3 regions of the Ralstonia sp. GX3-BWBA genome follow, and region 2 is predicted to be linked to each of the others. Evidence: predicted binding sites of a transcription regulator. Region 2 holds the regulator's gene; each other region holds the start of a gene.

What was found. The regulator FliA, encoded in region 2, starts transcription of late flagellar genes. The targets are predictions, from matches to a motif close to CTAAAGTTTNNNNNNNNNNNGCCGNTA.
Region 1: the regulator FliA is predicted to act here: its motif matches at 3,132-3,158, upstream of flgM (flagellar biosynthesis anti-sigma factor FlgM).
Region 3: the regulator FliA is predicted to act here: its motif matches at 816-842, upstream of DOD19_RS19085 (flagellin).

Annotation. Positions count from the first base shown of each region.
Region 1 is NZ_QMKS01000020.1:17,166-21,718, forward strand. It holds gene DOD19_RS18855 (porin) at 1-612, shown strand, start outside; gene DOD19_RS18860 (response regulator transcription factor) at 738-1,454, opposite strand; gene DOD19_RS18865 (flagellar protein FlgN) at 1,913-2,374, opposite strand; gene flgM (flagellar biosynthesis anti-sigma factor FlgM) at 2,775-3,095, opposite strand; gene flgA (flagellar basal body P-ring formation chaperone FlgA) at 3,217-4,074, opposite strand; gene DOD19_RS27555 (hypothetical protein) at 4,326-4,490, shown strand; gene flgB (flagellar basal body rod protein FlgB) at 4,496-4,553, shown strand, end outside.
Region 2 is NZ_QMKS01000024.1:127,394-131,946, forward strand. It holds gene DOD19_RS23220 (DNA-binding transcriptional regulator) at 1-8, shown strand, start outside; gene DOD19_RS23225 (aldose epimerase family protein) at 5-1,087, shown strand; gene DOD19_RS23230 (nucleobase:cation symporter-2 family protein) at 1,130-2,557, opposite strand; gene DOD19_RS23235 (RNA polymerase sigma factor FliA) at 2,934-3,695, opposite strand; gene DOD19_RS23240 (MinD/ParA family protein) at 3,704-4,483, opposite strand; gene flhF (flagellar biosynthesis protein FlhF) at 4,497-4,553, opposite strand, start outside.
Region 3 is NZ_QMKS01000020.1:59,573-64,125, forward strand. It holds gene DOD19_RS19080 (response regulator transcription factor) at 1-541, opposite strand, end outside; gene DOD19_RS19085 (flagellin) at 953-1,774, shown strand; gene fliD (flagellar filament capping protein FliD) at 1,972-4,020, shown strand; gene fliS (flagellar export chaperone FliS) at 4,080-4,517, shown strand.

The sequences.
Region 1 (4,553 bases), on a different contig from region 2:
CTCGGCAACGGCCGTTCGGGCGCCGCGGGCATCTCGGGTCTGGTCGGGGATTCGGGTTGGGACAACTCGATCATGTATTCCACGCCGGACATGGGCGGCCTGACGGCCAACCTGATCTACGGCGCGGGCGAGCAAGCCGGCCACAACGGTCAGAACAAGTGGGGCGGCAGCCTGCTGTACTTCCGCGGCAATTTTGCGGCCACGGCGGCGTTCCAGCAGGTGCGCTACGACGGCGCGCCTGGCGATCTGAACAGCCTGGTGGCAGGCTTCTCGCGCCAGACGGCGGGGCAGTTGGGCGCCACGTATGACTTTGGCGTGGTCAAGCTGTACGGCCAATACCAGTACATCAAGAACACGATCAGCACCGGCGACGCGAAGAGCAACGGCGGCCAGCTGGGCGTGTCGATTCCGGTGGGCCCGGGCGCCGTGCTGGCATCGTATGCCTACACGAAGACCTCGGGTGCGGCTGACGTGAAGCGCAACACCTGGGCGGTGGGCTACGACTATTCGCTGTCCAAGCGCACCGATGTGTATGCGGCGTACTTCCGCGACAAGGTGTCGGACCTGTCGACGGCCGACACCTTTGGTGTAGGCATCCGCGCAAAGTTCTAAGCCTTTCGCGTTCTGCTTTTCCTTGTCACCGCCCCCGTCTCGACAGCGTGGGCGGGCATTTGCAACGGCGTCCGGAGTCCGGGCGCCGTTTTTTGTTGTGCGGAAAAGCCGAAAGGGCGGCGGCGTCAGCCTGTGCGCGCCAGGCGCAACGGCGGCGAGAGCGGCGATGAGGCCTCCGCTCCAATGTTCGGATGATTCAGCAGCATGGCGCCGCGCTGCGTGGCAACGAAGACGGCCTCGGTACGGCTGCGCACTTCCAGCCGGCGATACAGCGCGTTGATATGCGCCTTGGTTGTCGCCTCGGAAATACTCAGCATGCGGCTGATGGTTTTGACCGGATGCCCGCGCGAGAGCAAGACGAGAATCTCATATTGCCGCTGCGTCAGGCCGAGCAACGCGCCATCGTCATTACCGTTGGCAGAACCTGCCGCAATGGCTTCAGGCCGTGTCAGCACGATCGACGCCGGCACATAACGGCCGCCGGCGAGCACCAGTTCCAATGCCGCTGCAATCAATTTGCCGGAATAGCTTTTCAGCAGATATGCCGAGACATTCAATTGCATCAGCGTACGCACGTGCGCAGCGGAATCGGTTTCGCCGAGTACGGCGACATGCCGGGGATGCGGCTGTTGCAATAGCCGGGAGAGGGCCGGCAGATCGTCGATGCCGGGTAAGGGCAGGCCGATCAGGGCCAGTTCGGCGTCCGCATGCGCCGCGAGATTTTCAAAGAGGGCTTCGTCCGGCTCGACGCTGACCACTTCGGTAATGGCCGGCAAGGATTGCAACACGTGGGTCGCGCCGGCACGCACCAAAGGGTGTGCCTCCACTACGATTGATTTCACTGCGCCGCCTGTCTGGTTATGGTTTGTTTGCCCATTTCCGGAATCAGCTTGTTGCCGCGCCTTTTTGGACCACTGGGTCCAAAATCAATGCAGCCGTGCTTGTGGAAAATGCTTCTGGCGTGCGGTCTCGGTATATTCCCCGTTCAACCGGCAGTCACCGCAGTGCGGTGCCGCCGGGCCGAAACCTTGGCACGCCATTCAGGCGCAATTTCCTTCCGGTTTTTCTTGTTTATGTCGCCAGGCGCGGAGGATTAACCCCGCCAAAATCGCAGAATAAATCCCCAGCATGCTTGTTGCACCCATCAATGGGATGTAAACCTTTTTGTTTACCCCGATCGGTGGTGTGCTAGACCCCCCTATAGATAGCAGGATCAGACAGCAGCAGCTAGCCCCACTTCACGCCCATTGACGTAAGCGTAAAGCGGGGCTTTTGTACCCAAAAAACGTGTTGTAGTGGCTTATTGCGCGACGACCGAGAAGCGTGGCATCGACAGCGGTTGCTTGCCGTCGCGGCCGTAGGGTGTGCCGCCGCCGTTGTTGGCAGCATGCAGGACGGACAGCGCGTTCTGCGTGGCGCGCAGGCGCAGGTCGATCAGGGTGCCGTTGTCGATGTTGCGCTGGCGCAGCAGGCGGGCCAGGGCCAGGTTTTCGTCGAACAGGCGGCTGGCGGTTTCATCGGTGCGCAGGTATTTGACCAGCCCGTACGGATCGGCGCCGCCGTGCTGGGCCCACCACAGGCGGCGGTCACGGTCGGCCTCGCCCAACGCGGCGAGTTGCTTCTGCTTGGTCTGGGTAATGCGTTCGAGCTCGACCATGTCGCCATCGCGCAACGCCTGCGCTTCGGCATCCAGGGTGAGGGTGGCTGCGCGCAGCAGTTCCTGCTCGTCGGCAAGGGTGCGGATCAGCAGTGTGTTGTCCATGGTAGGGCCTATTCCCGTATGAAACGTGCGCGCGTTGGCCCAAGCGGGGGCCAGATGCGCGAAGGGCGTCGCCGCAAAGGGTGATTCCCTTTGCAAGACGCGCCGACAAAGCAGATGGCCCCCGCTTGGGCCAACCCGGAGGGCAATGACGATACGGGCCGCATGGCGTCGTTGCGACCGACTTGCTTGGCTGGCCAAGCGGCGCCGGTCGCGCCTAGCCCTACAGCCCGTATCGACATTGCGCGCACACGTTTCATACGGGAATAGGCCCTGAACCTCAGGCTGGGAAGCTTGGGCAGCCGCCGGCCGGCACGCCGCCCCGCCGCGATCAGTCGAGGGTCGGAAACCCTCGGACCGGCGGCGTCAGAAAATACAGGGGACGGACGACGGGAAAGCCCCGTCAGACCTTCTTGGATCGCGTGGAGAGCAGCGATTGCGCGTCGGAAAGCGCCGCATCGGCGATCTTGCCGGCGTCCATCTTGAGCGTGCCGTTCTGAATGGCACTGCGGATCTGCTCGACGCGTGCCGCGTCGAAGTCGCCGCTGCCCACTTGGCGCGAGACTTGTTGGACCGACAGCGACGGCGAATCGCCGGTGTGGCGCGTGGTGCCCGAAGCCGTCGTAGCGGCCGGGGACGAGCCGGTCGCGCGCGTCGACCCGGACGCAGCGTCCTTGGTCGGCGCAACGGCCGGCGTGTTGTTCACGATATGGTTGATTTTCACGGGTGTCTCCGAAGAGCGCGTTCATCCTATCACCCATAACGGCCAACCCCGGCTCAAACTTTAGCGGCAGGTATCGATAACGCATCACGGTTAAAAGTGATCAATCGTTATCAATTTTGTCTTAAAACTGGATCGCCACGACGCCAGCAGACTGTGCAATGCCGGAAACGACATTGCCGTTGGCGGTGCGCACCTGCGCCACCTGGCCCACGGCCGCCTGGTTCAAGGCGCGACCGTCGCTGCTGACCTGGAAGCCCCCGCCCTCGGCGATGAGCTTGACGGTCTGGCCTGCCTGTACGGCAACCGGCAGGCGCAGGCTTTCGGCGCGCAGCGGCTGGTTGGCGGCCACGCTGGTGAGCAGTACACGCCCCACCACATCGGCCGGCTGCTGCACGACCGAGGCCGGCAGCATCGAAAGATCGCCCGTCCGGGCTTCCAGATCGCCCATGTCGAGCGTCTTGCCCGGCGGGAGCTGGTGCGAGGCGACGTAATACGTCCCAGTGATCTGGATCGTGGCCGGCACCCAGGCCGCCCAGGCATGCGGCGAACGGCAGCGCACGCCCACTTGTACACGGCCGCGCAGGCGGTTCGCCGCCGGGAGCATCAGGTCGATCTGGTCACAGGGCTGGTTGGCCACGCGGGCATCTACCGGTCCGACTTCCACCGACGCACGTGGCGCTCCCGTCTCATTCGTGCCGCCAAGGATGTCCAGTTGCGACTGCAGTTGTTGCTGAATCTGCATCTGGATGGCGTTCGGCCCCTGGATGGTGGTGGGCTGCGCGGGCTGTTGCACGGCTTGGATCGGCGGATAGCCGACGCGCACCATGCCCTGTGCGTGCGCCAGGATCGGGTGCACGACGCTGGCCAGCAGGCCCAGCGCTAGGATCAACAACAGCTTGCGCTGGCGCCCAGCCAGCGGCATGGCCGTGGCGGCAGGTCGGGTCGGGTGGTGCGCGCTGCGTGCAAACCGCGTGGACATGGAGAGCCCCTTCATCAAAAGTCCGGTGAAGTTTAGCCACGCGTGCGCGAGCGCCAAATGCGGAAATGTCGGCCAATCCCCCCCTTATTCGGACGAATGGTCTTGCACACCGGCCCCTAGACTTTGCAACGTGGTGAAGTCCCTGGCGTTGTGCGGTTCCTGGCCGTACAGCCTGTCCCGGTAGGTGGCGAGGTTGCTCGTTCTTCGGCCAGATATCGGATTCGCAGACAGGTCTTTTCCACTGAGGTCGCATGACGGCAACTCAGCAAGACAAGCGGTTCAGCGGTTTTGGAGACGGCATCGGCGGTTTTGAAGGGGCCGCTGATGCCGAGTTCTCCGGCCGAAGGGAACACGCAATACAGAACGCAACCCCGGCGGGTGGCAGCAGTAACCAGGGCGCCACGCGCAAGGAATGACAGACATGGTCGACAAGCTGGATCAGTTGTTCGGTTTTCAGGAGCAGGCGCTGCACTTGCGCT
Region 2 (4,553 bases):
AATCATGAGCATCGCGCCAGCGCTGTCCGCACACGCGCCGCTCGACGGCGCCCTCTCGTCAGCAACATGGGGGCAATTGCCGGACGGTGAACCCGTTCGGTTGTTCACGCTGCGCAATGCCTCGGGCATGCGCGTTTCGATCAGCGATCTGGGGGCGACGCTCGTCTCCTGGCAAGCACCGGACCGCAGCGGGCGCCTGGGGGAGATTCTTCTGAACCACGCGACGCCTGCCGCCTACCTTGAATCGCCGGGCTATCTGGGGGGCTTGATCGGACGCTGGGCCAACCGGATTGCGGGCGCGCGCTTCACGCTCGACGGCATCGACTACGCGCTCGACCGCAATGAGGGGGGCAACCTGCTCCATGGCGGGGCGAGCGGGTTTCATCGGGCGCTATGGGAGGCCGAGGATCAGGACAGCGCATTGGTCCTGCGGCTCACCTCCCCGGAAGGCGATGCGGGATTCCCGGGCAATGTCGCTGTTCAGGTTCGCTATGCGCTTGACGACGATGGCACGCTGTCGATCGACTATGAAGCGCGGACCGATGCGCCCACGCCGATCAACCTGACAAGCCACGGGTATTTCAACCTGAGCGGCAAGCCCGGCACCGACATCAAAGGCCACATCCTGTCGATCGATGCCGACGCCTTTCTGGAAGTCGATGCAAAGCTGATTCCGACGCGAACAGCCAGTGTCGCTGGCACGGCATTCGATTTTCGTCAGGGGGCGCCCATCGGGGTACGGTTGGACTGGCCTAACGCGCAACTCGCGCAGGCCGGCGGGTTCGACCACTGCTTCGTGCTGCGCAATACGGCGCCGGAGGGTCGCCCGCATGTGCGCCCAGTCGCCCGGCTGTATGACCCGGGCAGCGGGCGCGAATTGACAGTACTCACCGATCAGCGCGGGCTTCAGTTCTACTCGGGGCACAAGCTGGGGGGCACGCACGCGCTACGCAGCGGCTTATGCCTGGAAGCGAGCGCGTTCCCGAACCAGGTCAACATGCCCGATGCGGAAGCGGTCATGTTCCGCCCGGGCCAGGTCTACCGGCAGCGCACCGCATACCGCGTGTCGGTTGCTGAAGAGACCTGAGCCGCGAGACCTGATCTGCATTCAGGCACGCGGCTTGGATGTTCAATGCGCCGCTGCGGCCGCGCCGTGCATGACTTCGTGCGCGCCGCGGATGCCGTTGAACCATGCGTTGAGCACCACGGCCACCAGCGTGCCCATCACGATGCCGCTGTGGGTGATGGGGTGCGTCCAGTCCGGAAAGTGGTGGAAGAACGCCGGCGCCAGCGTCGGCATCATGCCAAAGCCGACCGACACCGCGATGATCAGCAGGTTGTGGCGCTGCTGCTGGAAATCGACCATGCCCAGCATGCGGATGCCGGCAGCGGCCACCATGCCGAACATCACGATGCCCGCACCGCCCAGCACGTATTGCGGCACAGACGCCACCACGTAAGACAGCTTCGGAAACAGACCCAGCACGATCAGCAGCACCCCGCCGGCGGCCGCCACATAGCGCGAACGCACGCCCGTGATCGACACCAGCCCGATGTTCTGCGAGAACGACGTATGCGGGAACGTGTTGAACACACCCGCCACGACCGTCGCCAGGCCATCGGCACGCAGGCCGTTGGTCAACTCGTTGCGCGAGATCGGCTTGCCCACCACGTGCGACAGCGCGAGGAACATGCCGGTCGATTCCACCAGCGTGATCACGATCACGATGCACATCGAGATGATGGCCGACAGCTCGAACTTCGGCATACCGAAGTGGAACGGCGTCACCAGCGTCATCAGCGGCGCGGCGCTCGCATCAGCCAGCGACACTTTGCCAAATGCCGCCGCCACCAGCGTGCCCGTCACGATGCCAAGCAGCACCGCGATATTGCACAGCAGTGCGTTACCGAATTTGGTCAGCAGCAGAATCGTCACCAGCACCAGCGCTGCAATGGCCAGACCGAACGGATCGCCAAACGCCGGGTTCGGCACCATGTGGCGCGCGCCGTCGACCACCTGCGGAATCATCTGCTGACCGCCCGCGGCCCAGTTGATCCCCACGCTCAACAGCGAAAAACCGATCAGCATGATGACCGTGCCCGTTACCACGCGCGGGAACAGGCCCAGCAGCCGGCCCATGAGCGGCGCAATGGCAATGCCGAACACACCAGAAACGATGGACGCCCCGAAAATGCCGGGCAGCCCCATGCCGGGCTCCACGCCAATGGCAATCATGGGTGCAACCGCGGCAAACGTGACGCCCATCATCACCGGCAGGCGGATCCCGAAGATCAGGAAACCGAGCGATTGGATGAGCGTGCCGATCCCAGCCGCAAACAGATCGCAGTTGACCAGATACGACAGATCGCTCTTCGACAGGCCGAGCGCATTGCCGACAATCAGCGGCACGGCAATCGCACCGGCGTACATCACCAACAGGTGTTGCAAGCCCAGTGCGAACAGGCGGGGCAGCGGCAGACGCTCGTTGACGGGATCGGCAACGGCGTGAGCGATTGTCGACGAAGAAGGCGAGGGTTCGCCGGGGGATTGGCGCATTGTCTGTCTCCTGGGGCCGCCCCCGTGTCAATGCCGGGAGCGTGCTTTAGGCGGGTGCGGCGGATTCCATCCGCCTGCATTCATGCGGCGTGATGCCGCGTATTTGCCGGCATCTTGGAGGGGCGCCATTTTTCTGTCAACAATTACAACCGTTTTTTGTGTACATATTTTGCGTTCTGAAACGCGTGTGCGCCGTGATCAACCTGCCTCAAGCCTCCAAGCGCGCCTCGTGACCGGGGCCAAAGAAAAAGCGCGGCCGCGACATGAGTCGCTGGCCGCGCAGTAGAAATACCTGGCAGGTAAAGCTGGAACCAAGAGCCGCCATCAAACCCCGTGAAGCACAGGGTTGTGTCAGTGGCTCTCAGCCGACCTCAGATCAGGTCGGCGTCGGCAGCCATGCGCGATCGCGCAGGCGCGAGCGGATGCGGGCGATGGCCTGGCTGTGGATCTGGCACACGCGCGATTCCGACACGCCCATCACGGCGCCGATCTCGCGCAGGTTCAGATCCTGCTCGTAGTAGAGGCTCATCATGAGCTTTTCGCGCTCGGGCAGAGCCTCGATGGCAGCGACAACCGATTCGCGCAGGTCGTGGTCCAGCAGTTGGTCCAGCGGTGTGGCGTCGTTCTCGGGCGCGCGGTTCTCGATGAAGGCGTCGGCGTCTTCGCGGTCGAAATCTTCGTAATACAGCAGCTGGCTGCCCTGCAGGTCGACCAGTTGCTTCTGGTATTCGGCCAGCGACATGCCCAGCGCTACGGCAATCTCGGTTTCGGTGGGCGCGCGGCCCTTCTGCTGCTGCAGCTTCTGGATCGCCTGCTCGATCGTGCGCGCGTTGCGGCGCAGCCCGCGCGGCAGCCAGTCCGAGCCGCGCAGTTCGTCCAGGATCGCGCCGCGAATACGCTGGGCCGCGTAGAACTCGAACTGCACGCCCTGCGTTTCCTCATAGCGCGACAGCGCATCGAGCAAGCCCATCATGCCGGCCTGGATCAGGTCATCCAGCTCAACGCTGGCCGGCAGCTTGACCATCATCTGGTTGGCAATGCGACGTACCAGTGGTGCATACGTGGCCATCTCGTCGGACTTGGTCTTGCGACCGGTTGCGGTGTACATATCCATGCCTGCCTTTGACGCTTCGTTCATGCTGCGCCTCAATAAACCAATTCGGCCGCGCGTGCGGTGGCGCGGATCGTCGCAGTCGATGTGGACATTGACGTTGCTTGCGCCGATTCATCTGCCGGCTGTGCCGGAGCCCGCGCCGACATGACCACCCGCGACGGCGCACTGCCATCACCGGCTTGGGCCTCGGCGCTGGCCCAGCTCAACATTTCTTCGGCAAGCTGGCGGAAGGCCATGGCCGAAGGCGATGCGGGAAACGCGCTCGCCACGGGCTTGCCGAGCGAGAGCGCAAGTTCTACGTGCCGGTCCTCAGGGAGGTAGCCAGCGAAATCGATACGGGTGTTCAGGTACTGGCCCACGGTGTTGGCCAGGTTGCCGAACACGCGCACGGCGGAATCCACCGAATGCGCGCCGCACACCACGGTGCGGATGCCAGCGCTGCCTTGCAGCACGGCGGTTTTCTTGAGCAGCGTGTACGCGCTCTTGATGCCTTCCGGACCATCGGAGAAGGTCAGCAGCACGTCGTCGCAGGCTTCAGCAACGGTGCACAGCGCCCGGGTGCCGAAATGCGCGGCCACCAGCGTCACATCCGCCGTCTCGTCGTGCTGCTCGAGCACGCCGGCCATGGCCAGCATGGTCTGGGCGTTCACCACGGCCGTGTCGCGGCCCATGGCGGACAGCGCGATGCGCAGGTTGTCGACAAAATCATCGACCTGCTCTTCCGCACCGATCACCAGCACACGGCGGGAAGCGGCATGACCGAGCATGCGCCGCAGCCCTGCGGCTTGATCCTTGGCGAATGGCGTCGTCATGGTCGCCCCCTTGTCAGGCGAAATCGAAAGCGGCCAGGCCAGGTTCGCGGTTGCGCGCAGCGCCTTGCGC
Region 3 (4,553 bases), on a different contig from region 2:
CCGTCTTGACGCTGATCTGCAGTGCCTCGGCAATCTCGCCCAACGTGCGGCCAGAGCCGAGCATGCGCAGCGTCTGGAATTCGCGGTCGGAAAGAATGTCGTGGCGGGGCTTGTCCCAATCGACATTCAGGTTGTCGGCAAGTACCTCCACGAGGTCCGAAGGCAGGTATTTCTTTCCCTTGGAGATGGCGTTGACGGCGGCCAGCAACTGCGGCTGGCTGGCGTCCATCGGCAGATAGCCGGCGGCGCCCGCCTTGAGTGCCCGTACGGCAAGCAGAGCTTCAGGATGGCGGCCCAGTGCCAGCACGGCCAGGCGGGCATGCTGCTGGCGCACGGTCTTGATGGTCTGGAATTCGTCTCCGGTGGCCGATTCCACCGAGAAGAGCATGACGTCCCACTCGCGCTGCGCGAGCAGGTCGTTATTGGCATCGCGCAGGTCCGGCACGGCCTCGATCTGCCGGGCCAGGCGCGAATCCTTGAGGATCTGGCGCAGGCCGACACGGGCAATATCGTGCGGTTCGACGATCAGGACATTGAGCATGGTGGGTGTTGCGGGTCAAACGCGGGCTCGCATCGAGCTCTTCTTTCCGCCCGCAGGCCTTCCGGCCGAACTGGCGGGCTTGCAACTCCCCATCTGTGCACTGTGTGGCGCTCTATATATAGAAGGATGCTGGCGCCTATGAACTGGTCGAACGAGTATAGCCGAGGGTCTGCAGGCCAAGAAGCAGGCTTGCCGCCTCTTTTGGAGGGGGTGTCGAAAGTCAGGCACCCGCAAGCCCAAACCGCCGCCGACGCACAAATTTGTCAAGGCGACCCTAAACTTTCCTCAGAGGCCACCGATAACCTGAGTACAACGCAGACCTGATCCCCTTCAAGTTGCAGGTCACGTTGCCCGGCCTAGCCGGAATTAGCAAACACGGGCAACAAACCATCGGGAAACTTAGGAGCCGTCATGTCCCTCAGCCTCAATACCAACATCTCGTCCCTGCAAACGCAGCAAGCACTGTCGGCATCGAAGGATGCGCTGCAGACCTCGCTGGAACGTCTGTCGACCGGCCTGCGCGTGAACAGCGCGAAGGATGACGCCGCCGCCTACGCTGTGGCTTCCAGCCTGACCACCACGCTGAACTCGCAGACGCAAGGTATCCAGAACTCCAACCAGGCGATGTCGTATCTGCAAACGGCCGACTCATACCTGGGCCAGGTTGAAAACAACCTGCAACGTATGCGCCAACTGGCCGTGGAAGCCAACAACGGCGGTCTGTCGACCACCGACCAGGCCAACCTGGACAAGGAATACCAAAAGCTGGCCACAGCCAACAAGAACATCGAGACCAACGCGAACTACAACGGCAACAAGCTGTTCGACGGTTCGGTCACGTCCACGACTTTCCAGTACGGCCAGAATGCCGCGACCGATGTGACCACGGTCACCAACGCTAACTTGGCAAGCTTCGGCACGCTGTCCAGCACGAGCGTGACCTCGACTGCCAACGCGACAGCTGCCCAGACAGCCATCGACACCGATCTGACCAACCTGAAGGCGGCCCGCGCCAACCTCGGTGCTCAGCAAAGTGGTCTGACCTCGACGATCAACACGCTGACGTCGAACAACACTGCGCTGTCGGCAGCCAAGTCGTCTTTGATCGATACGGACTATGCGTCGGAAACGTCGAACATGACACGCCAGAACATCCTGCAGCAAGCGGGTACGGCGATGCTGGCGCAAGCCAACTCGGCACCGAACAGCATCCTGAGCCTGCTGAAGGGTTAATCAGTAAGTTGGATGCAGCCCAGCCGCTTCGCGATTGGGCCAAGGGCCGGCGCTCCTCGGGGCGTCGGCCTTTTTTCTTTTTTTGGATACCCCCCTTTTTCGTGGGTGGCGCCTGCATAACCTGCCCTAAAGAAGCTGCAACCCGTGCCGTTGTGTAGAGAGACTTCCGCCGGCGCAGATGCTTATCGGACCCGATCATGGCGACTACCACTACCACCTCCTCAACCAGCAATTACGTTCCGCCGATCTCGATTCCCGGTATTGGGACGAGCATCGACGTCAACTCGCTGGTGTCCAGCCTCATGAAGGTGGAAAGCCTGCCGCTGACGCAGCTGCAGACCCAGCAAAGCTCGTACCAGACGCAGCTGTCGGCTGTGGGGTCTCTCAAGAGTGCGCTGTCGACCTTCCAGACCACGCTGTCGAATCTGAGCAGCGCGTCAAACTACAGCGCCATGAAGGCCAGCGGATACGACACCTCGATGCTGAGTGCGTCGGTGACGGGCTCGGCGCCTGCAGGTTCCTACGCGGTCAATGTCACGCAGCTTGCGCAATCGCAGGTTCTGGCGGCGCAGGGGCAGACGTCCACTACGACGGCCATCGGCAGCGGCACCTCGACCACGATTTCGTTCTCGTTCGGCTCGGTGTCGGGCGGCTCGTTCTCGGGCGGCAAGTACACCGGTTCGACGTTCACGCAGAACGGCAACCTGGCGGGTGGCTCGATCACGATCGATTCGTCCAACAACACGCTCGCGGGTATCCGTGATGCGATCAACTCGGCCAACGTGGGTGTGTCGGCCAGCATCGTGAACGACGGCAGCGGCAGCCCGTACCGTCTGGTGCTGACGTCGACCGCGGGCGGCTCCAGCTCGGAGATGAAGATTTCGGTGTCGGGCGACTCGACGCTGCAATCGCTGCTCTCGCAAGACCCGGCAGGCACGCAGAACATGACCGAGGTGACCACGGGCCAGAACGCCCTCGCCACCATCAACGGCATTGCCGTGCAGAGCCCGACCAACACGTTGTCGAACGTGGTGGACGGCACATCGTTCACGCTGTCCAAGACGGGCAGCACCAACGTGACGGTAGCCAACGACCCGACCGCCACCACCACCGCCGTCACCAACTTTGTGAACGGCTACAACGCGCTGCGCACGCAACTGAATTCGCTCACCAACATCGACCCCGCCAACAGCGCCAACAATGGGCCGCTGGCGGGCGATGTGAGCACCAAGACGCTCATCAACCAGATTACCGACGTGCTGGGCCAAGCGGTTGGCAACGGCAATTACCAGTCGCTGGGTAGCGTGGGCGTGACGATGAATTCCGACGGCACGCTGTCGGTTGACAACACCAAGCTGTCGGCTGCCGTTGCAAAGTCGCCCAGCCAGGTAGCCGGTCTGTTTGCCGGTACCGGCACGGCCACCGATTCACTGGTCAGCGTGCCGACGTTCTCGGATTCCACGCAGGCCGGCAGCTACGCCCTCAACGTGACGCGGTTGGCCACGCAGGGCACGCTCACGGGTTCGGCCGCCGCCAGCACGACCATCACGGCGGGTGTGAACGACACGCTCGCGTTCAACATCAGCGGCATGTCCATCAACGTGACGTTGGCGGCCGGCAGTTACACCGCGGCGACGCTGGCTGCGCAGATTCAAAGCCAGATCAACGCATCGACGACGCTGCAGAACGCGAAGGTTAACGCTTCGGTGTCGGCCAATGCCGGCGGCGTGCTGAGCGTAACCGATAGCCAGTTCGGCTCGGTGTCGGCGGTATCGGTGTCGGGCAATGGCGCTTCGTCGCTCTTCGGCGCGAGCCCAACGGCCACCAACGGTGTGGATGTGCAAGGCACGATCAACGGCGTTGCTGCAACCGGTTCGGGACAGAACCTCTATGGCATCAGCGGTTCCGCCACCGACGGCTTGACCGTGCAGGTGGCCGGCGGCCCGCTGGGCGCCCGTGGCACGGTCACGGTGCAGCGCGGTTACGCTGCCCAGCTCAACACGGTGATGACCAACCTGCTGTCGACCAGCGGCATGGTGCAGAACGAGACGGACTCGATCAACAGTTCGCTCACCTCGCTTGCCAGCCAGATCACCGCCATGCAGACGCGGCTGGATAACAAGCAGGCGCTGTACTACACGCAGTTCAACGCGTTGTCGGCAGCGGTGGCGAGCATGACGAACACAAGCAACTATCTGACGACGCAGCTCGCGGCCATTACGAAGCAGACCTCGAGCAGCAACTAAGCCAGGTTCAGGTTTAGAGCACAACCCAAAACAAACAGACTACAGCGAGGACCTTTTCCATGTACGCTGCACGCCGTGCCATCGGTGCCTATGCGCAAGTCGGCATCGAGACGTCCGTGGTAGACGCCAATCCGCATCGCCTGATCGCCATGTTGTTCGAAGGCGCGCGCGCCGCCATCAATCTGGCCGGCGCCGCCATCCAGCGCGGCGACGTGCTGACCAAGGTGCGGGCGTTCGACAAGGCCATCTCGATCATCGGCCAGGGCCTGCAGGCCAGCCTCGATCACCAGCGCGGCGGCGACATCGCCGTGCAACTGAACAATCTGTACGACTACATGCTGCGCCGCTTGCTGCTGGCCAACGGCAACAACGATCTGACGATCCTCGCTGAAGTGGACGCCTTGCTCGTCCCGCTGCAGGATGCGTGGCTCGCCATTGGCCAGATGGGCCAGCCTGGCGCCGCCGTGGCAAACAGCCACCTGAGCGTTGTGAGCTGATTGCCGGACGTTGGCAGTAAAGCGACCTTTGACTGA